2 regions of the Lactiplantibacillus sp. C232 genome follow, and region 2 is predicted to be linked to the other one. Evidence: riboswitches for the same ligand, from Rfam matches in the RefSeq annotation. Region 2 holds a riboswitch; the other holds the start of a gene.
The links. Region 2 has a riboswitch for FMN ahead of ribD (bifunctional diaminohydroxyphosphoribosylaminopyrimidine deaminase/5-amino-6-(5-phosphoribosylamino)uracil reductase RibD). Riboswitches for the same ligand answer to the same signal wherever they lie in the genome.
Positions count from the first base shown of each region.

Region 1: another riboswitch for FMN. It lies ahead of MZO41_RS08105 (ECF transporter S component); the one in region 2 lies ahead of ribD (bifunctional diaminohydroxyphosphoribosylaminopyrimidine deaminase/5-amino-6-(5-phosphoribosylamino)uracil reductase RibD).

Region 1 covers NZ_JAMSKZ010000007.1:13,937-25,804, reverse strand. The annotation lists gene MZO41_RS08135 (CvfB family protein) at 1-654, shown strand, start outside; gene xerD (site-specific tyrosine recombinase XerD) at 662-1,552, shown strand; gene MZO41_RS08125 (hypothetical protein) at 1,591-1,974, shown strand; gene MZO41_RS08120 (segregation and condensation protein A) at 1,940-2,707, shown strand; gene scpB (SMC-Scp complex subunit ScpB) at 2,694-3,293, shown strand; gene MZO41_RS08110 (pseudouridine synthase) at 3,293-4,009, shown strand; FMN riboswitch at 4,064-4,185, shown strand; gene MZO41_RS08105 (ECF transporter S component) at 4,309-4,893, shown strand; gene MZO41_RS08100 (YpbB family protein) at 5,229-6,272, shown strand; gene MZO41_RS08095 (RecQ family ATP-dependent DNA helicase) at 6,259-7,698, shown strand; gene MZO41_RS08090 (LysM peptidoglycan-binding domain-containing protein) at 7,760-8,392, shown strand; gene cmk ((d)CMP kinase) at 8,427-9,113, shown strand; gene rpsA (30S ribosomal protein S1) at 9,203-10,492, shown strand; gene der (ribosome biogenesis GTPase Der) at 10,627-11,868, shown strand, end outside.
Region 2 covers NZ_JAMSKZ010000001.1:172,000-183,867, reverse strand. The annotation lists gene ribH (6,7-dimethyl-8-ribityllumazine synthase) at 1-383, opposite strand, end outside; gene MZO41_RS00905 (bifunctional 3,4-dihydroxy-2-butanone-4-phosphate synthase/GTP cyclohydrolase II) at 380-1,594, opposite strand; gene MZO41_RS00900 (riboflavin synthase) at 1,596-2,198, opposite strand; gene ribD (bifunctional diaminohydroxyphosphoribosylaminopyrimidine deaminase/5-amino-6-(5-phosphoribosylamino)uracil reductase RibD) at 2,199-3,266, opposite strand; FMN riboswitch at 3,425-3,555, opposite strand; gene MZO41_RS00890 (YfhO family protein) at 3,783-6,332, shown strand; gene MZO41_RS00885 (NUDIX hydrolase) at 6,414-6,827, opposite strand; gene MZO41_RS00880 (glycosyltransferase-like membrane protein) at 6,947-8,983, opposite strand; partial or broken gene MZO41_RS00875 (glycosyltransferase family 2 protein) at 8,980-9,974, opposite strand; gene MZO41_RS00870 (VTT domain-containing protein) at 10,661-11,296, shown strand.

The sequences.
Region 1 (11,868 bases), on a different contig from region 2:
GTCCGGACGCGGCATGATCTGGGTGTCTTTGTCGATGTTGGGTTACCGAATAAGGACTTGGTGGTGTCATTAGACGAATTACCGACCATCAGTCGACTATGGCCTAAAAAAGATGATCGTTTATACGTTAAGTTAGCCCGTGACAATAAACAACGGCTATGGGCGACTCTGGCAGAATTGACGGATTTTGAAGCAATTGCCAAGCCATATGATCGGGCCCAAGTTAAGAATACGGATACCATGGCGACCGTTTTTCGTTTGAAGATGGCCGGTACGTCGGTTATTACAGATGACAATCATCTGGGCTTTGTTCATCCGTCAGAACGTGAACAGGAACCACGCATGGGGCAACACGTCAAGGCGCGGGTCATTGGTTTCTTGCGCGATGGTGAATTGAATTTGTCCTTGAAGCCGCGGGGATACGAAGAGATTGGCGATGATGCCCAAATGTTATTAGCAGCATTGCAACATCAAGCTGACCACGCGCTACCATTTTGGGATAAGAGTGATCCCGATGATATTCGGAATTACTTTGGTATCAGCAAATCACAATTTAAGCGCGCTGTGGGTAATCTCTTGAAGCAACGCTTGATCAGTCAACAACCAGGCGAGATCAAGTTACTGGAAAATGCGGATGAGCAAGCCGACGATTGATCAAAAAATGCAGGACCAGCTTGCTGATTACCTGCATTTTTTGCGTGTTGAACGGGGGTTAGTTGAAAATACGATTAAGAGTTATTCTCAGGACCTGACTACGTTTAGCGAATACTTGATGAGTCAGCAAATCACGGACTATCGGGTGGTTGATCGGTACGTCCTATTGAATTATTTACAGTATCTAGATGAGGCTGGTAAATCGCGAAATACAATCATTCACAGTGTTTCTAGTTTACGTAAGTTTTTTCAATATTTAGCACAGATGCACGCTATCGATACTGATCCGATGCTAAAAATCGACACGCCTAAGCGGGCGCAGCATTTACCGCAAGTATTGTCACCACGCGAGGTCGAACGGTTGCTAGCGGTGCCTAAGTTGAATACCCCGTTAGGATTACGAGACCGAACTCTGTTAGAAGTGATGTATGCGACCGGTCTGCGAGTCAGCGAGACAATTAATTTAACGATGGATGATCTGCACTTAGACTTGGGATTGATTCAAACAATCGGTAAGGGTGATAAAGAGCGGATCATTCCTATCGGTGATGTTGCCATTGATTTTATTACCCGTTATTTAAAAACGGCTCGGCCCAAACTCGTCTCTGCCAAACGCCGGAATAGCTATTTGTTTATTAATAATCACGGTGGTAAATTAAGTCGGCAAGGGGTTTGGAAAAATCTGAAGGCAGAAGTCAAGGCGGCTGGCATCGAAAAAAACGTGACGCCGCATACGTTGCGCCACTCGTTTGCGACTCACATCTTAGAAAATGGTGCGGACTTGCGTGTCGTTCAGGAGCTTTTAGGGCATGCCGATATTTCGACGACTCAAATTTATACGCATATTTCGAAAAAACGCCTAGCTGAGGTTTATAATAAATATCATCCGCGGGCATAGATGCGGTGCGGAATCAAGCAGTCAAGGGAGGCAATACCGTGCTCGTTAAATATCGGAAGGATTATGAAAAGGTAGCAATGGGGCTACTGTCATTTATTCCAGATTTTAAGGACCTAATTCATCTACAAACTGAGATGCAGTGGTATCAGTCAACGGAAGACCATCAACTATTACTATGGCGGCAAGGTGACGGCGATTTCTGTGGTATTATCGGCATTGAAGTCGGCAGTGACTTTATTCTACTGCATCACGATTCATTATCACCCGAGGAACGGACGGCGGCCAACCAGTATCAAATGTTGGATGAGTTGGCCGCGTTGTATCCCAAACAACGGGTCATGGGAACTTTAGAAATGGCGCCAATCATTGGCGCGTGGGAGCGTAATCGTGACAAACAACCAACAACAACCAATCACCATTAAGATTTCGGAGTTTGAGGGGCCACTCGACTTGCTGTTGCACCTCATTCGCCAAAACAAGATGGATATTTATGACATTCCAATTGCGGCAATTACGCAGCAATATTTGGATTACTTACACTCTATGCGAGCGCTAAAATTAGATATTGCTGGTGATTATTTGGTTATGGCTGCGACTTTGATGACGATCAAGAGCCGTTTCTTATTGCCACAGCCTGAACCAGATGAGATGGACGAAGATAATGAGGACGATGATCCTCGTGACTCACTTGTAGCTGAACTGTTGGCTTACAAGGTTTATCAGGAAGCCGCTGGTGAATTGCGAGAAAAAGAACAGGCGCGCCATCAACATTTTACGCGTGAAGCGATGTTAGTACCAGCTGATCTGAGTGCGCCCAAGCTGACTGCGGGGATTACATTAGATGATCTGCAAGCGGCTTTTCGGCAATTAGTGGCTAAACGGCGGCGGGTACGGCCACTAACGAAAACGGTTGTGGCTGAAACCATCAACATTGATGAGCGGATGACACAAATTACGACGCAATTGCAACAGCAACCACAAGGACTGGATTTTGCCGACCTATTTACGGTTAGTGCCAGCGATGAAATGTTAGTGACAACCTTTATGGCTGTGTTAGAATTAACCAAGCAGGATCAAGTGGCGCTGCAGCAAGCTGAGCCACTGAGTCCGATTCATTTATATTTACGACAGGATGAACAGCATGACGAACATTGAACAAATTGAAGGACTATTATTTGTGGCTGGCGATGAGGGCATCACGGTCGCCGAAATCGAGCACGCCACGGGGTTTGCTAAGCCGGCGATTACAACGATGCTCACACAACTGGCCACGAAGTATCAAGCCGACCCAGACAGTGCCCTAATGATCTTATCAACGGCGAATACTTACCGGCTAGCAACTAAGGCCGCGGTGGCGCCGGTGTTAAAGCGCTACTTTGAAGCACCACTCACCACGAGTTTGTCGCAAGCATCGTTGGAAGTGTTAGCAATCATTGCGTATCGGCAACCCTTGACGCGGATTGAAATTGATGAGATTCGTGGCGTACACAGTGGGTCGACGATTCAAAAGCTGGTTTTGCGACAACTAGTTACCGAGACGGGGCGTTTAAGTGAGCCAGGACGACCAATTTTATACGGAACGACGGAACTGTTCTTAGATTATTTTGGACTAAAGTCTTTGGATGACTTACCAGCGATTGACTTAGCTGCTTTAAGTGACGCTGAGCATCCGGCACCAGAGACAGACCTCTTTTTAAATGCATTTCAGGATAAATTACAAGCAGAACGTGAGGATGAATAATGGCAGAACGATTACAAAAGGTAATGGCGGAAGCGGGCATCGCTTCGCGGCGTAAATCAGAAGTGTTGATCACGTCTGGTCACGTTAAGGTGAATGGGAAGACGGTCACCACGCTCGGTGTAAAGGTTGAGCCTAGTGACCATGTCGAGGTTGATGGCGTGCCATTGAATGCAGAAAAACTCGTGTATTATTTATTTTATAAGCCGCGGGGGGTCGTTACAACTGTTCATGATGAGAAGGGCCGTAAAACGGTATTAGACTTCTTTGAAGACGTACCGGAACGAATCTATCCGGTGGGACGTTTGGATTACGATACTTCAGGTTTGTTGATCATGACAAATGATGGGGCTCTCGCTAATCGGCTAACTCATCCGAAGTACGAAGTCAAAAAAACTTATTTGGCCAAAGTTGAAGGGGTACCAACCAATGCTGATCTCAAGCAATTGCGCTTGGGTGTTGAAATCGATGGCCGTAAGACAGCTCCAGCGAAGTCGAACTTGTTAGATAGTGATCACAAGAAGAATAATGCGCTGGTCCAACTAACGATTCACGAGGGTCATAACCACCAAGTGAAAAAGATGTTGGCTGCAGTGGGTCACCCAGTGACTAAGTTGAAACGTGAACGTTATGGGGTTCTCGATTTGCAAAGCTTACAACCGGGCGAATACCGTAAATTGAAGCCGATTGAAATTAGTAAGTTAAAAGGTGAACGATAGCGCTTGCATTTTTGAACGAAAGCCGTTAAAATGAATTTGTAAAAATAAATATTGGTTCATCTTCAGGGCAGGGTGTGATTCCCGACCGGCGGTAATAACCCGCGACCTATGCGTGTGCATAGTGATTTGGTGCAATTCCAAAGTCGACAGTAAAGTCTGGTATAAAGAAGATCGAGCTTATTTGCCAAGCGTTGCAAGTAAGTCCGCCCCCAGATGACAGTTAGTGTGATCGGGCGGACTTTTTTAGTTGAACAAATGGTAATGCGGTTCATTGAAGATGACCCATAGGAGGGTGCGTTATGCAACATACAACGTTACACCGACTAGTGGGCATAGCCTTACTCGGTGCCATTGCGTATATTTTAATGTTACTGGAGTTTCCGATTTTACCGGTAGCGCCATGGATGAAGATTGATTTTTCAGATATCCCAATTCTGATTGGGCTCTTTCTCTTTGGTGTCGGGGGCGCGTTTGTCATCACTATCATCAAACTGCTCCTACATTCGGCCATGATGGGCTTTGCCATCTATGACTTAATCGGTTCTTTTGCTAGTTTTTTAGGTACGGCAGTATTGATTTTAGCATTTGCATTAGTACTTCGTTACTATCGGGGCAATCCCAAGTGGCGAATGCCTGTGGCGATTGTGGTCGCCACAATCGGCCTGGTGGTGATTGAATCGTTGGCTAACTTAACGTTTGTTCTGCCATTCTATTTGCAAGTAATGGGTATGAAGCTCAGCATGTCGCTGAATACAGTGGTGTTAGTGGCAGTCATTCCATTTAACTTGATCAAGGGATTGCTAGTGGGCAACGTCTTCTGGCTGGTCTATCAGCGATTAGCTAAGTGGTTAGGCAACCATAATCAGCTTATGAGCCGAATTTAATCTAAGTCGTTAAAATAATGTGGGTGGTCACTAATTGCGTAACTGCAGGGTGACTGCCTTTTTATATTGGTGCCACCGTGATATTCTTAAAGACGCACACTGCCGGTTGGCGGATGGTTATCCATGAGCTTTAATGTGGCAGTAAGTTGATGAATTTGAAGCTTCAATTAAGGCTTAGAAAGATTAAAAAGCTGTTGGCCGCTATGCTTTGTCGCGGGTCACTGTCAGCGACACTGACGCACGTAAATTTGGGCTGATCACGACTTAATTTAAAAACTGGCACATTTAGTGCGCAATTAACAATTACAACAGCAAGACTTAAGGGAGGCCTTAGCGTGTTTACAGACTACGTTTTATTGTTATTCAGTACGACGCCGCGACGAGCAAAGGGCCTATTCAATGTCTTGCGCGGTCGCCGTACGGTCTCCACGCTTTTTGCGGGGTTAACTGCCGGCTACTTGGATTTGCTCGACAGTTGCCACGAGGTTCCCTTGGAAGATTTCATGGCAGCAACTGCGGCATTGACTGAAAACGGTCAATTGACGAGTACGGCCACGGGATGCTGGCAATTAACGCAGGCGGGGGAACATCGGCAAGCCAAACTCCGACAGACTTTATACATGCCCCAAAATTTTGAAGTGTTTCAAACCACTGATGTCCGCCGATTTAGAATCGTCAGTCAGCTAGCCCTACAAGTCGTTTCCGAACTCGTACATCATGATCGCCATTATTATCCGGTGACGACTGATCCGGGGATTCAAGCCCAGGTCAAACAATGGCTACGTCAGCAGTCGAAGGTGGAACTTGGCGAGCAAATTCATGCGGCCTTGACTGCCTTCTTGACGAGTTTGGCAGACCCAGAGTTGCCAACGGTGTTTGTTCAAGGTATAACGGGGTATCAAGAACCGGGACTGACTAATGAGCAATTAGCGGCACAATTAGGTCGACAACCCTGGGAGGCTAGCTTGATGCACACGGACGTGATATGCCAATGGATTGCTTGGATTCAGCGACACCCGCGTGATCCATTTTCCCAGTTGTTGTCAGTGCTCACTCAAGCGAGTGCCATCAGTCAAAGCGCTGAGCAAACTTACCAAGCTTTCTTGAAGACCCAGCAACTTGCAGCAATTGCGCAGACGCGGCACTTAAAGATGAGTACGGTACGGGAGCACTTGTTGGAGGTGGCGATTTGGTCGCCTGATTTTCCGTTTGAAATGGTGTTGAATCATGAAATAACTCAGCAGTTGGCCACCATCTTTGCAGCCCAGCCTGACATTGCAAACTGGTCATTCCAAGAGGCCCAAGCTGCGCTACCCACGCTAGATTTTTTTGAATTTCGGCTATTTCAGATTATGAGGTGTCAGCATGTCAGAAGATGAATTATATGAGCTGTTGAAAACGAAATATGGCTTCGATGAATTTCGCCCCGGGCAGCTAGCCGTCATTCAGAAATTATTAGCAGGTCAAGATGTCTTGGCAGTGTTACCAACTGGGACCGGCAAATCATTGATCTATCAACTCGTCGGGACCGCACTGCCCGGGCTAGTTGTGGTGGTTTCACCGCTGATTTCCTTGATGCAAGATCAGGTGGCGCGCTTAAACTATCAAGGCGAAAAGCAAGTTGCTGCTTTGACCTCCCAACTAGATTATGGTGCTCGCCAGTATCTGTTGAATCATTTAGGGCAGCTTAAATTCTTGTTCATTTCGCCGGAAATGTTGGGTCAAGACATTATTCAAACAGCGCTGATGCAAGTGCAACTGGCGTTATTAGTTATCGACGAGGCCCACTGCATTTCAACTTGGGGACCAGATTTTCGCCCTGACTACCGTCGCCTTGGTCAAATTCGACAACGGTTACAGGCACCGACAACGCTAATGCTCACGGCAACGGCTACACAACGCGTTCGACAAGATATTTTGACACAATTAACCGTTCCAGATGCCCAGCAAATCTTATATTCGGTTAATCGTCCTAATATTTACTTAGCAGTCGAACAGGTCAATGATGAAGCTAGTAAACGCGCGACCTTGCAACATTTAGTGACAAGTGCGCGCGGACCAGTCATTGTTTACTTTACTTCCAAGCGGCAAACTGATTTGATAGCGGAATGGCTACGAACGACAACCACGTTACGGGTCGCGGCTTATCATGCCGGCTTAGCGACTGATGACCGTTTCAAGATCCAGCAGCAGTTCATGGCAGGACAATTGGATGTGATCTGTGCTACATCTGCTTTTGGAATGGGTATCAACAAAGCTGATATTCGCTTAGTGATCCACTATCATTTACCGACGACTTTGGCCGACTATGTTCAAGAAATTGGGCGCGCAGGTCGTGATGGTCAGCAGGCGATGGCGATTATGTTGTACGCACCAGGTGACGAAAACCTGGTGCGGAATTTGAACGAATTGACGGCTGCGACTCCCAATGAAATTCAGCAAGATTATAGCCGTTATCAAGCGCAGCAGCCACCGACTGATGATCGTAGTAAGGTTTTGCAGTCATACTGGCTACAAGGAACTCCCCCAACGACCGTGGCAACGATTTTTGCTGATCGCCAAGTAGCTAAGGAACGAGAATTGCGGGCGCTCATGAGTTACGTCCAAACGACAACTTGTCATCGGACCGTGATGTTAACTTACTTTGGTGAGCCAGCTGTTACCCATACAGATCAGTGTTGTCAGTTGGCTGGTGAACCACTACCGCTGGCTGCGTTAGGGCTGATGGCGACGCATGATGAGCCAACAGCCACGATAATGTCGTGGGATCAGCACTTAGCTCAATTGTTTTTACCAAATTCTTAAAGAAATCAATTCCGGGTTATGTTACAATATTGGTTGAAAGTTTTTTGAGGAGGAACACCCTATGAGTCAAAAAAATGATAATGACAAATCCCAAGCGGATAAGCCGTGGGACAAAACTTTTGAAGACGATCGGGATGACTCGGGCAATTTATCGCGAACTCAAAAACGAAAACAAGACAGTAGCAACTCTACGCTAACGACCGTGTTAGTCGTACTAATATTGTTGCTTGCTTTGGCACCAATTGGTTATTTCTTGGTGAAAAAGAATTCGCTTAATAATCCGCAACAGACTGAACAAGTTGCTAGTTCGAGCTCGAAGAAGTCATCGGCCAGTGTTGCTGCCAGTAAGTCATCGACTGCTGCTAGCAAGAAGAAGGCGGCCGCATCGTCGAAAAAGGCGGCTGCTAAAAGTAGTAGCTTAGCCTTGGCTAGCTCTAAAGCTGCCAGTTCCAAGGCTGCTAGTTCTACTGCTGCCAGCTCGGAAGAAAGTGCGAGTACTGACGACAGCAGCGCTAGCAGTAGTAGTAGCTCCTCAGAATCATCTTCAGGGACTAAGTACGTCACGGTAGAAGCCGGTCAAGGGGTCTATCGGGTCGCTACGAATGCTGGAATCTCAGTGGATAAGCTATTGGAATTAAATGGGTTATCATCTGATGCAACGATTTCGGCTGGTCAACGGTTACGTGTCCGTTAATACACGATTTTTTCAGATTGTGAGGGGTTAGTTAATGGCTAAGCAAGCATTACAGGTGGCCATCGATGGTCCGGCTTCAGCTGGCAAGAGTACCGTAGCCAAACTCGTTGCAAAACGGTTTGGCTATATTTATGTGGATACTGGTGCCATGTATCGGGCAGTCACGTACTGGGCAATGCAACAGCACGTTGATTTAGCAGACGAAGCGGCTGTGATTACGGCAATGAAGTCGCTCAAGATCAGTTTTAAACCCGGCGAGCCGGATCAACTGGTTTTTGCTAATCAGGAAGATATTACGGCGGCGATACGCCAACCAGACGTGACGAATAACGTCTCGACGATTGCGGCGTTACCACAGGTGCGTACGATTTTAACTGAGCAACAGCGAGAGATGGCCAATGCAGGTGGGATCGTGATGGACGGTCGTGATATTGGGACAACGGTATTGCCCAATGCTGAAGTTAAGATCTTTTTAGTTGCTTCAGCGGCTGAACGGGCTAAGCGTCGATACGCCGAAAATGTAAAAAAAGGGATCGACACGCCCTTGGCTCAGCTACAGGCCGAGATTGAATTACGTGACCACAAAGATTCAACGCGTAAAGTGTCACCATTAACACAAGCAACGGACGCCACACTTGTTGATACGACGCCAATGTCAATCGATGAAGTTGTTGCTGCCATTGCCAAAATTATTACAAAAAAACAAAGTTCAACAATCTAATTGCATTAACTTAATGCTTTTAGCTAGCTTTTCATTGCATTTTCAGCTATGATATAGGTTAGAGTTATTGTTGACAGGAGGAAATTTGCATGAGTGAAAACGAAAACAGCCAAGAGAAAAATGAACTTTTAGACGCTTTAAACAGCGTTGAAGAAGTAAACGTCGGTGACGTTGTTAAGGGTGAAGTCTTAGCAATCGACGACGACAAACAAGTAATTGTTGGTATCCAAGGTACCGGTGTTGAAGGGGTCGTTCCTTTGAAGGAACTCTCAACACAACGGGTTGACGATGTCAACGAAGCCGCTAAAGTCGGTGATGTATTAGACTTGGTTGTCATTTCTCGAATTGGCAGCGACAAGGAAAACGGCAGTTATTTACTGTCACATCGTCGGTTAGAAGCTCGCAAAGTTTGGGACGATGTTGAAAAAGAATACGAAGCAGGTCATACGATTAAAGCTCCGGTAACGCAAGTTGTTAAGGGCGGGTTAGTCGTTGACGCTGGTGTTCGTGGCTTCATCCCTGCCTCAATGATTGATGATCATTATGTTGAAGATTTAAATGCCTATAAAGGCCAAGAACTTGAACTTAAGATTATTGAAATTGAACCTAGCGAAAATCGCTTGATCTTATCACACCGTGCCGTTGTTGAAAAGCAACGCGAAGCACAACGTGAAGAAGCTTTGAAGACCTTACAAGCTGGTGATGTCGTTGAAGGTAAAGTTGCTCGTTTAACGAACTTCGGTGCCTTTGTTGACCTCGGCGGGATTGATGGTTTGGTTCACGTTTCAGAAATCTCATACGAACGGGTTGAAAAGCCTGCTGATGTATTGAAGGTTGGTCAAGAAGTCACGGTTAAGATTTTATCCGTTGATGCTGACCGCGAACGGGTTTCATTATCAATCAAAGCAACCTTACCAGAACCTTGGGATGGTATTGAAGAAAAAGCACCACAAGGGGCTGTACTTGATGGTAAAGTTAAGCGTTTGACGAGTTTTGGTGCCTTTGTGGAAGTCTTCCCTGGTGTTGAAGGGTTAGTTCACATTTCACAAATCTCACACCAACACATTGCAACACCAAACGATGTCTTAAAAGTTGGTCAAGAAATCAAAGTCAAAGTCTTAGACGTTCGTCCAGACGAAAAGCGGTTAGCTTTATCAATTAAAGCTTTGGAAGAAAAGCCACAAACTGCTGACGATGACAACGAAAGTCAACCAGAACGTCGGAGTAACAATAACCGTCGTCGTAACAACAACCGGGACAACCGGACTGCTAGCGAACGTTCAACGGCTAATGCTCCTGAAGAATCAACTGGTTTCACTTTAGGTGATTTGATCGGTGACGAATTGAAGAATGCTGAAAGCAACAATGATGAAAACTAATCATTGATTGATTAAAAATACCCTTCAAGCTTGCCTTGAAGGATATTTTTTTAGGAACAGATTAGTTGGTGTTACCAATTAATTTGAGACTTGTAGCAGGAACCTGACGCTACGAGGGTAAAGGAGGAATTAATATGGCAAAACCAGTCGTCGCCATTGTTGGGCGACCAAACGTTGGTAAATCCACGATTTTTAATCGGATTGCGGGTGATCGGATCTCGATTGTTGAAGATACACCGGGTGTGACTCGTGACCGGATTTACGCCAACAGTGAATGGCTTGGTCAAGAATTCAGTTTGATCGATACGGGTGGGATCGATATCGAAGATGCCCCATTCATTAAACAGATTACACAGCAAGCCGAAATTGCAATCGATGAAGCTGATGTCATTATTTATTTAGTTAGCATCAAAGAAGGCGTCACGGACGCTGATGAACACGTTGCCCAAATCTTGTACCGGTCGAACAAACCGGTCGTGCTGGGTGTTAATAAAGTCGATAATCCTGAACTTCGGAGTGAAGTCTATGACTTTTATTCCCTTGGCTTTGGCGATCCGTACCCTATCTCAGGTGCGCATGGACTCGGACTTGGGGACTTGCTCGATGCTGTTATCAAAAACTTTCCTGAAAAAAGTGGGGAGGACGAACCGGGGACGATTCGTTTCAGTTTGATTGGCCGCCCGAACGTGGGTAAGTCATCAATTGTCAACGCCTTGCTGGGTGAAGACCGGGTCATCGTTTCTGACGTGGCCGGGACAACCCGGGATGCCATTGATACCAAGTTTACTGATCAGGATGGTGACCGGTTTGTGATGGTCGATACGGCCGGTATCCGTAAAAAAGGAAAAGTTTACGAAAATACCGAACGTTATAGCGTTATGCGTGCGCTCAAGGCAATCGATAATAGTGACGTGGCACTCTTTGTCATCAATGGTGAAGAAGGCATTCGTGAGCAGGATAAGCGGGTTGCTGGTTATGCGCATGAAGCGGGTAAGGGTATTATCATCGTGGTCAATAAGTGGGATCTGGTTAAGAAAGACAACCACACCATGCAAGAATTCGAAGCGTATATTCGTGATCAGTTCGTTTACTTGAGCTATGCGCCGATTATTTTTGTCTCTGCTAAGACTAATCAACGTTTGGAGCAACTACCCGCGTTGATTAAGAAAGTCAATACGAACCATATGCGGCGGATTCAGTCGTCCGTTTTAAATGACGTTATTATGGATGCGATTGCGATGAATCCGACACCGAGTGACAATGGTAAGCGGCTACGGGTTTACTATGCCACTCAGGTGGCGATTCAACCCCCGACTTTTGTGGTCTTCGTGAATGACCCTGATATGATGCACTTTTCATATGAACGGTTCCTTGAA
Region 2 (11,868 bases):
GCGCGATCCATAGCTTGTTCAATGGTATCCGTGGTTAAAACGCCGAACATTATGGGCGTATCGGTTGCCAAACTGACGGTCGCAATCCCCGTCGTCACGCCACGACAAACATAGTCAAAGTGCGCGGTTGCACCCCGAATGACTGCCCCAAGTGCAATCACGCCATCATAGCGCTTGGTTGTAATCATTTTTTGAACCGTCAGTGGAATCTCAAAAGCTCCCGGTACCCAGGCCACGTCAATATCGGTTTCATTGACCCCATGCTGTACCAAACTTTCTTGTGCCCCAGTTAAAAGCTGCTGCGTTACAAACGCATTGAAACGCGCCACGACAATCCCAATCTTAAGCCCGTTGCCATTAATTTTGCCGTTAAAAGTTGTCATTCGTGTCCCTCCGTTAGTGTGAGTTGATGATGAAATCGATCACGTTTTGTTTTTAAGTAAGCTTGATCGTACTGATTGGCTGGTATTTCTAAGGGGACCCGTTCAACAACATCAATCCCCGCTGCACGTAACTGCTCAACCTTGTCAAGATTATTAGTCAGCAAACGAACCCGTGTAATCCCCATTTGGCGTAGAATTAATGCCGCAATATCATACCGGCGCTCATCCGGTTGAAAGCCCAACTGCACGTTCGCATCATACGTATCAACCCCGTGTTCTTGGAGTGCGTAAGCTGCTAGTTTGTTAGCCAAGCCAATGCCGCGACCCTCTTGCCGTAAATAGACGAAAACACCGCGCTGAGCTTGACTGATCTTTTGGAGTGCGGCGTGTAATTGATCACCACAGTCACACCGCCGCGATCCTAAAACATCGCCCGTAAAGCATTCAGAGTGTAACCGCACTAACACTGGTTCATCGCCACTGATATCACCAGCTTGCAGTGCCACTGGCAACGCCGTATGACCGGGGGCTTCGAAACCAGTCATCGTGAACTGACCATCCTTGGTCGGTAAGTTGACACTCGGGGTCGTTGTTAGCTGGGCGGCACCCGTTTGAATCACGTAGGTGGTAATATCTTCAATGGTGATTAGCGGTAATTGTAAGCCCTCTGCCAAAGCTTTGAGATCACGGCGCCGCGCCATTAAGCCATTTTTCTTGATAACTTCACAAATATAGGCCGCGGGGGTCACACCTGCTAATTGTGCTAACGTGACGGCCGCTTCAGTATGACCACGCCGCGCTAACAATCCACCAGTCCGCGCAATCAATGGAAAAACGTGCCCGGGATGATAGAAATCAGCGGCCTGACTATTGGGATTGGCTAACGCTTGAATCGTGGTCGCCCGATCAGCTGCCGAGATTCCCGTGGACGTCGTATGGTGATCCGTTGAGACTGTAAATGCCGTTCCAAACGCATCGTGTTCACTAGTCATCGGTGTCAAATGTAGTCGCGTGGCGATACTTGGCGCCATCGGAACACAGAGTAGTCCCCGCGCTGATGTAATCATCCGATTCACTGTCGCAGTGGTTGCTTTAGCGGCTAGGCCAACCATGTCTCCTTCCGCTTCACGCGTCTCATCATCCGCAACAATAATCAATTCGCCCCGTTTTAATGCGGCCAAGGCCGCTGCTACCTTTTTCATTGTATCCATCTTAATGACTCCCCTCTAATGCTAATTGCCGGGCCAAGTACTTGCCCAGAATATCCGTTTCTACATTCACCAGCGTTCCAACTTGTAACTTAGACAAGGTCGTCACCGCTTGTGAATGCGGAATTAAATCGACTTCAAACGTTGTCTCCGTGACCGCTACGACCGTCAAACTAACCCCATCAACTGCCACCGAACCTTTAGTGACTACTAGTGCGCGATATTCTGACGGTAAACTGATCAACAGACGCAGCGCGTGCGCATCAGATTGTCGCTGCATCACTTGACCACAGTAATCGATGTGCCCCTGAACAATGTGCCCATCTAAGTGCGCGTTCACTTGTAACGCACGTTCTAGGTTCACCAATGAACCGACCACAAGGATCTTTAAGTTCGTTCGACGCACCGTTTCAGGCATCACCACTACACTGAAAGCATCCGCTTGTCGGGTCGTTACCGTTAAACAAATGCCGTTCACCGCTATACTGTCACCAATCTTAAGACTCGGTGTCATCAGCGACGGTGCGGTAATCGTAAGGGTCATTTCCAACCCTTGTTGGTGCACTTGGCTGACGCGGCCCTTGGTTTGAATAATTCCAGAAAACATTTACTTAACTTCCTTTCGAACGGCCCGTAGCCGGATATTCGTCCCTAAACAAGTTACCGTTGGTTGTTCAAATGTCAACGGTGTCATCGCAGCGGCCCCGGTAACGGCTGGCAAACCCGTCCCACCAATCATCATTGGTGCGATGTAGCTGACCCATTCGTCAATCAATTCAGCCGCAACAAATTCAGCTTGCAGATGAGCCCCACCTTCAACTAAGAGTGACTGCCAGCCTTGTTCGACACATAGTTGACTGATTGCAGCGGGTGTCCAGTTGCCAATCAGGACGTGTACATTGGGACTGTTTCGAAGTTGGTCGTCACTAGCCGCAGCCTGACGACAAAGTAACCAGGTTGGTGCCTGACCGTCCTGAACAAGCCGGTGGTTTAACGCCACGGTACTCGTATTCAACACCACCAATCGAACCGGTGGCCGCACCATTGCCGTCAGTCGGACGGTTAATTGTGGATCATCAATCGTTAGCGTCCGTTCACCAATCAGAATTGCTTGAAACTGTGACCGTAAGCACTGACTATCGATATAACTAGCATGATTGGAAACCAGCGTCCGAGTCGGCGTTTCAGTATTAATTTTGCCATCAAGCGTTATCGCCGTTTTTAGGGTGATCCATGGTCGCTGCTGCACATAAAAATGATTGTAGTGGGGGTTCAACGCGCGAACTTTGTCCGTTAAACAGCCCGTCACCACATCAACTCCGTGGTTCAAAAGATACTGACGTCCCTTACCACCCACGATTGGATGGGGATCTAATTGACCAATCACGACTTGCCGAATTCCAGCCGCGACGATTCGCGCACTACACGGCGGCGTCTTCCCATAGTGTGAACAAGGTTCCAGTGTGACAAATAACGTGGCCCCACGCGCCTGTTCTGGTGTGACCTGCCGCAGCACATCCACCTCAGCATGGTCACCGCCAAAATAATGATGATAACCTTGAGCTAACACGTGGCCGTCTTTGACTAATACCGCACCGACCTGGGGATTTTGGTACGTCGCCACCCCCGCCAATTTGGCTTGATCGATAGCCATTTGCATAAAATCAGTTAACATTGGTTCACCTCCAACAAGATAAAAAAACACCCAATTATCAAATCATCGATAATCGGGTGTGAAGTGTTCGCCAAATAGATTTCACCAGTAGGATCCAGCTAAATAAACCTACTTAAAGGTCGCCAATAGCCACTACTGCCTAGTAAAATTTAAGCAATAATTTTCTTCTCCCATCCAGACTATACTGTCGGTCCCAGACTTGCACTGGGTCCACCGCTCACGCGGGTCACGGACTTCAACTTACGTTGTTACCGTCGGTCGGGAATTGCACCCTGCCCCGAAGAAATCGTATTCAGTTTTCACCTTTTATAAAAACACTTTCTTAATCAATTGTCAATCACCCCTTTTAGTTTAACCTCGTGAACTGCTGTGTTAAACTGCTAGCAAACTTTATAAAAATGATAATGACTAACACTAATTCTTAACTTTTTTCAGAAAATTGTTCGCTTTTCTTAACTAGTTTTCAAGTTTCAGTACGGTACAATGAAATCATTCATAATATCGGAGTTGAATAAAATGTGGCCTAATTATCAAACAAGGCGCTGGCAAGTGGCAGTGACAGCTGGATTACTGTCCCTTGCTATCATGGGGATTGTCTTCGCAATTTGGGGGATCACGCCCTTCGGTAACCATAACTTATTAATTAGTGATATGGGTGGCCAATACTTATCATTTTTCACCGCGTATCGGCATGCCATTTTAACGCATAGTTTTCAATTATATTCATTTTCACAGTCATTAGGCGGTAACGCACTACCCACGATTGCTTACTATCTATTAAGCCCATTTAACATTTTGATGTTGTTGTTTCCGGCGGCCAATTTGCCAACCGGACTTAGTCTACTCATCATGTTAAAAATCAGCTTGATTGCGGTCACTATGACGGCTTTTTTACAAACGCATTTTCAAACAAAGCGGTGGTCGACTGCCATTTTTGGTGTTGCTTTCAGCCTCTCTGGCTTCGTTGCCCTCAACTATTTTACGATCATGTGGTTGGATGCATTAATTTGGTTACCACTGGTCATTCAAGGACTCGACCACTTAATTGCAACTAGTCATCCCGGACGCTTTTTCGGCTGGTTATGGGTCAGTATCGTCACCAATTACTACTTAGGCTATATGACTTGCCTATTTGTGATTTACTATTTTATTTATCAACTATTTGAACGCAAACGCCCTCAGGACAGTCTTTGGCAAACTGTTCGTCATCAATTTTCGTTAATTCGGCACGTCGTGGTCACCATGCTACTCAGTGGGTTAAGCACGATGTTTGTCCTGATCCCCACTGGTTTAGGCATGCTGACCACGGCTAAATCTGCGGTCAAATTATCGAGCTACTTACCGGTCCCACAATTCGGTTTAGCTGTTTTGAGTCAATTTGGCTTAGGTGCCGCCAATTTTACGACTCGGCTCGTACACGCACCAACCGTCTTCAGCAGTAGTCTGGTCGTCTTGCTGGCCCTAAGTTTCTGGGTGCAGCCCAACTTGACTAAAGCTCACAAATGGCATAGCTTCGGACTATTACTTGCACTCTTCTTGAGTATGGACATTCGTACCTTAGATACGATTTGGCACATGTTTCAAACGCCCGCTGGCTTTCCATACCGCAATGCTTTTTTCTTTAGCTTTGTCTTGATCATGATCGCTTTTGAAGCCTGGTTAGCAGGCCCCCGGCGGATCGCCTTGCGCTGGCAATGGTTGTTACCGACACTCATGGTCAGTGCGCTGATATTAGGCTGGTTTGCCCAACGAACTGCTAAGCACCCCTTAACAACTTCAACGCTGGCGCTCAGCTTAGTCGCTGTCATCTTAACCGCAATTGCCTTATTCGCAACGGCGAAGCGGTGGCAAACGCTCAGCTTGGCAGGTATCGTCGCCTTAGAATTAGGGACTAACAGTACCCTCATGATGGCGAAGTCACCACTAGGGAATCAGGCTAAATTTGTAACTGCCTATCGAACCGAATACCGCCAAATGCAAGCCGTCAACGATCCTGATGGTCAATTATATCGCGTTGAAAATCAAAATACGCTAATCAATCAGGCCTACAATTATGATAGCAAGTATCGTAATTACAACGACCCGATGTTATTTAACTTTCACGATATTACCTACTACAGTTCAACTTTTGCGAACCAAACACGTCTCATGTTGAAGTCACTTGGGCTATTTTCTAAAAACGCCCGGCGTGTCAGTTCAGAAGGCCTAAATCCGGTCACTGATTTACTCTTAGATGTAAAATACGCTGTGCAATTAAACGCCGTGGGTCAAGCGACAACGCGGCTCCGTAGTCAAAACGGGTTAGGGTTTGCCGTGCCAACAGCATTTAGACAGTTAAAGCTTCGTCAGAATAGTGCCATTATCAATCAAGAACGCCTCTTACAAAGTTTGCGGCCATCGAAACGCGCCTATTTTGGCAACGCCACGATGCTCTCAGATCACGTCATCCAAGATTCACAGGCCAAACGCTATCCGTATTTGCATACGGTTAAATTAAGGATGACACGCACCGGGACGCTGTATTATAACGACACGACTCGTCAAACAAAATACACCACGATGCGGGTCAACGGTCACTTAGTCCCGACTAAGTTCAATGCCAACGGTGAGTTAGTGCTCCGATCGCTAGGTTATTTTGACAAAGGCGCTGTCGTCACGTTAACGGTCAAACGTACCCAACCAACGCTTGGCACCCATGTCCACATCGCCAGCCTGGATCAAGCCCGGTTCAACCAAGTCAAACAGCAACTGCTATCCACGCGCTTTACACCGACTTACCACGTCTCGGGCATTCATACCGTGGTCAGTGGTCAAGTCACCAATCGCTCCAAGCAAAAGTGGCTCTACGTTGCTATTCCAGCCGACAAGGGGTGGCGCGCCACGGTCAACGGCGTCAAAGTTACTCCTAAAACGGTCATTGGTGGGATGTTAGCCCTACCGATTCAGCCCGGTAAGAATCAGATTCAGCTAACTTACCACGTCCCGGGATTGCTGGGCGGACTACTGATTTCAATCATAAGTGGACTTAGCTTCATTCTTTGGCGTCAACGATATCGCCACCATTAGAATCGTGTCAATCAAAACAATCGGACTGCCAAGCTATTCTGCTAGGCAGTCCGATTGTTGTTTTAATGGTCGCCGTAACTGCTAAACCAGTCGCGTTAATATCGGTTTTAGATAGGACACAATTCTTATATTAGTCAAAATTAATTCAGGTTTCATCCAAAGAAAGGCCATATGTTCAGTAAGTTCTAAGTTGATTGCCGGTCTAGTAACGAATGCCTGTGTACTATACACTAAACGCGTGTATACCTGATTTTTAGCCTTGTCAAAGGTGGCATCTTCCCAAATAACGCGCTCAGTTTGAACTTTCAAGCCAGTCTCTTCCCAACACTCGCGTTTGGCCGCTACTTGCGGTAATTCATTAGCTAATGCACACCCACCGGGAAAATCCCAATAGCTGGCATCAACATTCGGCCGCCCACGCTCAAACTGATTGCGTTTTAAAATTAAAACGTCGTGCCCGGCAGTCACTAAAGTATGCGCAATAATTTGAACCATTTGAATTCACCTCACCTTGATAAGTCACCCAAATTAACGGCTATTATATTTCGTTTAACCACAAATAAAAGTCCCAACACTGGCAACACCAGTTATTAAGACTTTCGCTTCAAGTTTTATTATCCAGTTTCTGGCCGTAACCGACCTAACGACAAAATGGTTGCCAGCGCCACACAGCCGACAACTGCTAGACTGGCGGCACCCGTCGTTAACGCGTGCGGCTTAATAAACTGCTGTTTTATCACGACTTGTAAGTACGCGTGCCGCTTAGCCGTCACCCGGCCTGTTAACGGACTGTAGTTGGCCGCCATCACGCCATACCGGACGGGCGTCTGACCAGTGTTTTTAATCGCTAATCGCAGATTGCCCGCCGCTGTCAACGGATAATTCAAAGTGGTCAGCTCATTGGCCGAGCCCCGCCACCGTTTGACGACATGCGTCTCCTTAGTCAAGGTAATTGTTACGCGCCCATGCGTCGCAACTGGCTTCAACCGTAAAACATTACTCTTACCACTAACGGCTAACGGCGTAGTAACAGCTTGACCCGGTCTAATTTTTTGAACCGTGGACACAACATAACGCCCATTGCCCTGATTGCCACGTACCACATCAGTAATCCGCGTCGCCCGACTCGTCTGCCACAAACTGACCACACTGATTGCCGCCAATACGACGACCAACCACGTCAATTGGCGCCGCATTACTCGGTTAAGGTGCCACACCGGCAACTCACGACCACCCACAATACTGAGAAGCATCAATCCCGGTAGTAGTGGCAACGCATAGCGCCCTTCTACTTCCCAAAGTCCGACATGAAAAGCCGTTAAACCGAGAATTGCCAGGGCAACGAACGTCACGGCCCACTCGCGCCGCCTCATCAAAGTCACGATTGCTTGCACCAGCATCGTCAGGTAAATCGTTTGCGTCATTAGAACCAGCCAAAATTGAAGCTGGCGTTGATGATTCAAATACCAGCGGGGTGCACGAATCCACTGAGTGGTCAACTTAAAGCTATCAAAATCGCCAGTCGCCCAGAAGACCCGCATCTTTTTGAGTAAATGTACGAGGGTCCCCGTAACGCCCATCTGATGTAACCGCTGCTGAATCATTTGCTGGGTCTGTTGGCGCTTGGCCGCCGCAGTTGGCATCTGATTAACGCGCGCAAAATCGGCATGTCGGTACTCACCCGAGCTTTGGGGGTTCAGGCTCATCGCAATCCAGCTGGTTGCCGGTAAGACGGCATCAACTTGGCGCGTATAACCCGCTTGCTGTTGGGCAGTCCGCATCACCGCAAACATCACCCCGAGTGTCATCACTAAACTGACGAGCCAGCCTAACATTTGCCGACCACTGAATTGCCGTTGCCACCACAAGATGACTCCCATCAATACGAGAGTGAGCCAGAGCACAATGAGATTAGTCTTCATCACCACGCCCACGGCCACCAATAACCCATCACCAATCAAAACGCCCCAACGACGCCAGCCGGTTAAGCTTAGTCCGAGTGTGAGCAAGGCCAAGCTGTCTGGAAGTAGCGGCAAAACGAGGGCGTCCGTGTATGCAAATAGTCCAAATGCGGCCACGGGAACGCTGACGAGCCACAACAAACTAAATGAGACCGCCCCCGGTCGCCAGTAACGCCAACGGTTTATTAAATATAACCCACTGATTAGTCCGGTATCGATCCAGATAAATCGGATGACATTTAATAATACCCAGGGTGTCTGCGTCAGTTTCAATAATGGCTTGAGCAGATTCGCAACTAATAACGTAAAATTCACATTATTGGGATAAATCATAAAATAATGTTGCCAATGATGGCTACCCCGCGCTAATAACAGTGCCTGCTGCCGAACGAAAAACGGGTCGGCCCGCGCCACGTCCACAAAACTAGTGGCAATCAGCATTTGCACGATGGCGATTAAGCCGACCAGCCCAATCAACAGCCAACGATACTGACGAGATGATAACTGTTTGAGCACCTGCCGGCCAGCCATCGTCATGACCAATAATCCCAGAACCATGGCTAATTGAACGACCGGTGACGCCCAGTCCGGGTTGCCGAAGAAGTGAATCGGTTGCAACCACGCCATGCCGACTGCGACGACCAATACCGCGGCCGCCAGCCAATTGACGCTCTTAACCACGGCCTTCATCCGTGCACCCGTTGCGAATTTACAATAGCTGGCTGTTGAGTTGCCGTATAATCATCCGTTTCAATAATATAGCGGGCCGGTGCTTGACTTCCGCAAAAATTTTCCCTACATACTCGCCAACAATACTAATACCAATCAATTGCATCCCACCTAAAAACCATAGACTTGTCATGAGTGAGGACCAGCCACTCGTTGCGGTCCCTAGTAATCCTTGTATTAACGCATATAGCATCATCATCAAACTACCGCCACTAATCACCATACCGAACAATAAAATTACTTTAATCGGTGCGATTGAAAATGACGTGATCCCATCAAAAGCAAAAGCCACCATCTTACGTAATGGATACTTTGAAACACCCGCAAAACGTGGTTGGCGATGATAATAAAGTTTAGTTGTTGGAAAACCTAGTCGTGGTACGATTCCACGCAAGAATAAATTGGTTTCCTCATAGGTTAACAGTGCCTGAACTGCCCGTTGACTTAACAATCGAAAATCGGCGTGATTAGGTACTAATTGCACACCAATACGCTTCATTAGCCGATAAAAGCCGTCCGCGGTCCATCGTTTGAAAAGTGAATCACTACTTCGATCATTGCGGACACCTAATACAATATCACTACCAGCACGATAGCGTGCCACCATTTCTGGGATCACCTGTGGGTCATCTTGCAAATCAGCATCAATCGTAATGACTATTTCAGCAGTCGGACTGGCGACCTGCATCCCAGCCATCAACGCGTTTTGATGACCAAAATTACGACTAAACTTAAGACCCGTCACGGTTGAATACTGTTTTTCCAACGATTTAATCAGTTTCCAAGTCTTATCTTGACTACCATCGTCAACAAATAATAACTTGCTCGCCGCATTGACCTGTTTGTGTTGGATCAGATCCGTCAAAATACCATCCAAGATGTGTGTAGACTTAGGTAACACCGCTTCTTCATTGTAGCAAGGCACAATAATGGTTAACCGTGGATTTTGCATGCTAATTCCCCCAATATGACTAAAATAATACATTTAATACTTATCGTTCAGTATAGTCATCGTTTAGTCTCATCGACAGTTGTTTCAATGAAACAACATCTGAAAAAGTCTCAGGTTATTTTCATCATTTCTGCTATTTGATTATCTTATAATCTCCCCATATACTTGCATCAGTAATAACTAGAGAAATCTGCTAAAAGAACCTACCAAACCATGTCAAAAAGAAGAAATACTAAACATATTTAATCCGTCAATTACTAATCACCACGCAATTAGCTCAAACAACAATTAGCGATTGAGCGACCTAATAGTTAAACCGATAGTACCAATATCTTCTTCGCAATTCAAACAAATCAACAATTTTGACGGGGATCATTAACTAATTGTCCGAACTCACAACTATCTTTAACACCCACCAAAATCGTTAGTAGTAGCACTGACTGGAACAAAAATTGCCAACAATTTCATCTGACATCATAGTTGCAATAATAAATTAATTGGTAACTACACCACTCTCGATTATAAATTCGTACTCCTTCTCCTCACTAGAATTTTTTCAGTCGTTTGTCCACTAGCAAATCACAACTGCCACCATTTCTGAGAATTATTCAGGAAGTTTTCAATCAGTCTAAGGGGTGGTCTTCCCAGCAATTCGATATGATAGTAACGAAAGTGAGGTAATTAATATGACGTCAATCTTGACAATCCTGTTCCATCTGAATACCGAATTGCCACAGCTTATTAATAGTATGGGGCCTTGGATCTATGGTGGCCTATTCCTCATTATTTTTATTGAGACCGGCCTCGTTGTTTTTCCATTTTTACCTGGTGATTCCATCCTCTTTCTCTGTGGATCTTTGACAGCCTTACCAGCCCACCCACTCAATTTATGGGTTTTATCTAGTACCCTAATTGTCGCAGCTGTGCTCGGTGATAGTTGTAACTTTGAAATTGGCAAGCGTTTTGGTACGCATGTCTTGCACAGCCCGCGTCTCAGTCGTTGGATTAAGCCTAAGTACCTTCAGGAATCACAAACCTTTTTTGCCGATCATGGTAGTCTTGCAATTTTTCTTGGGCGCTTTGTACCAATCATTCGGACACTGATTCCATTTACTGCCGGAATAAGTACCATGCATTACCCTACCTTTGTCCGATACAATCTACTAGGTGGTATTGCCTGGATTTCAATTGCAATCGGTGCTGGTTTCCTTTTTGGCAACATCAGCATTGTACAACAAAATTTTGAACTAATAATGCTATTAATCGTCATAATATCTTTAATTCCAGCTGGAATTAGTTTACTAACAAGTCGTTCAGCCTAATAATTAAAATTGCTTATTCTGAAACGTTAGGCTGCTTAAAATAACTTAGTTTCAACCTTTCTAATTCATTAATCATTGTTGGGCACTTCAGTTAGGAGTGCTTTTTTATATACACTGTAAGTTCTACGTCAAGACAAATCCATTAGTTCGATCCATATCACTAGCTGTTTCATATTTCTTATTGCTAAATCGTTCAATTGTGGCTAACACATGGATAAAATGATCCTAATCAGGCCGTACAATAGCAAAATGGAAAAATTCACTTAATTTTAAAGCACTAAATTCCTGAACGCTCACCTTTTTAAATCCATTGACTACTCATTGAATACACTAGACAAGTCGTCAAAATTCAATTGCCTAGTCTCGCAGCAAAGTATCCACTGACACACCTCAAATCAATTTCTAATTTTCAGCTTCTATGTCAAATAACTTTATTATCAGATCCATCCATAGGCCTCTAGATTACACTTACCTTTACCATCTCCATACTGCTTAAAACATACTAAAATTCTGAATATCGATAATTAGATTGAAAGTATCCATCAATATATTGACAAATAAAAACAACTAAA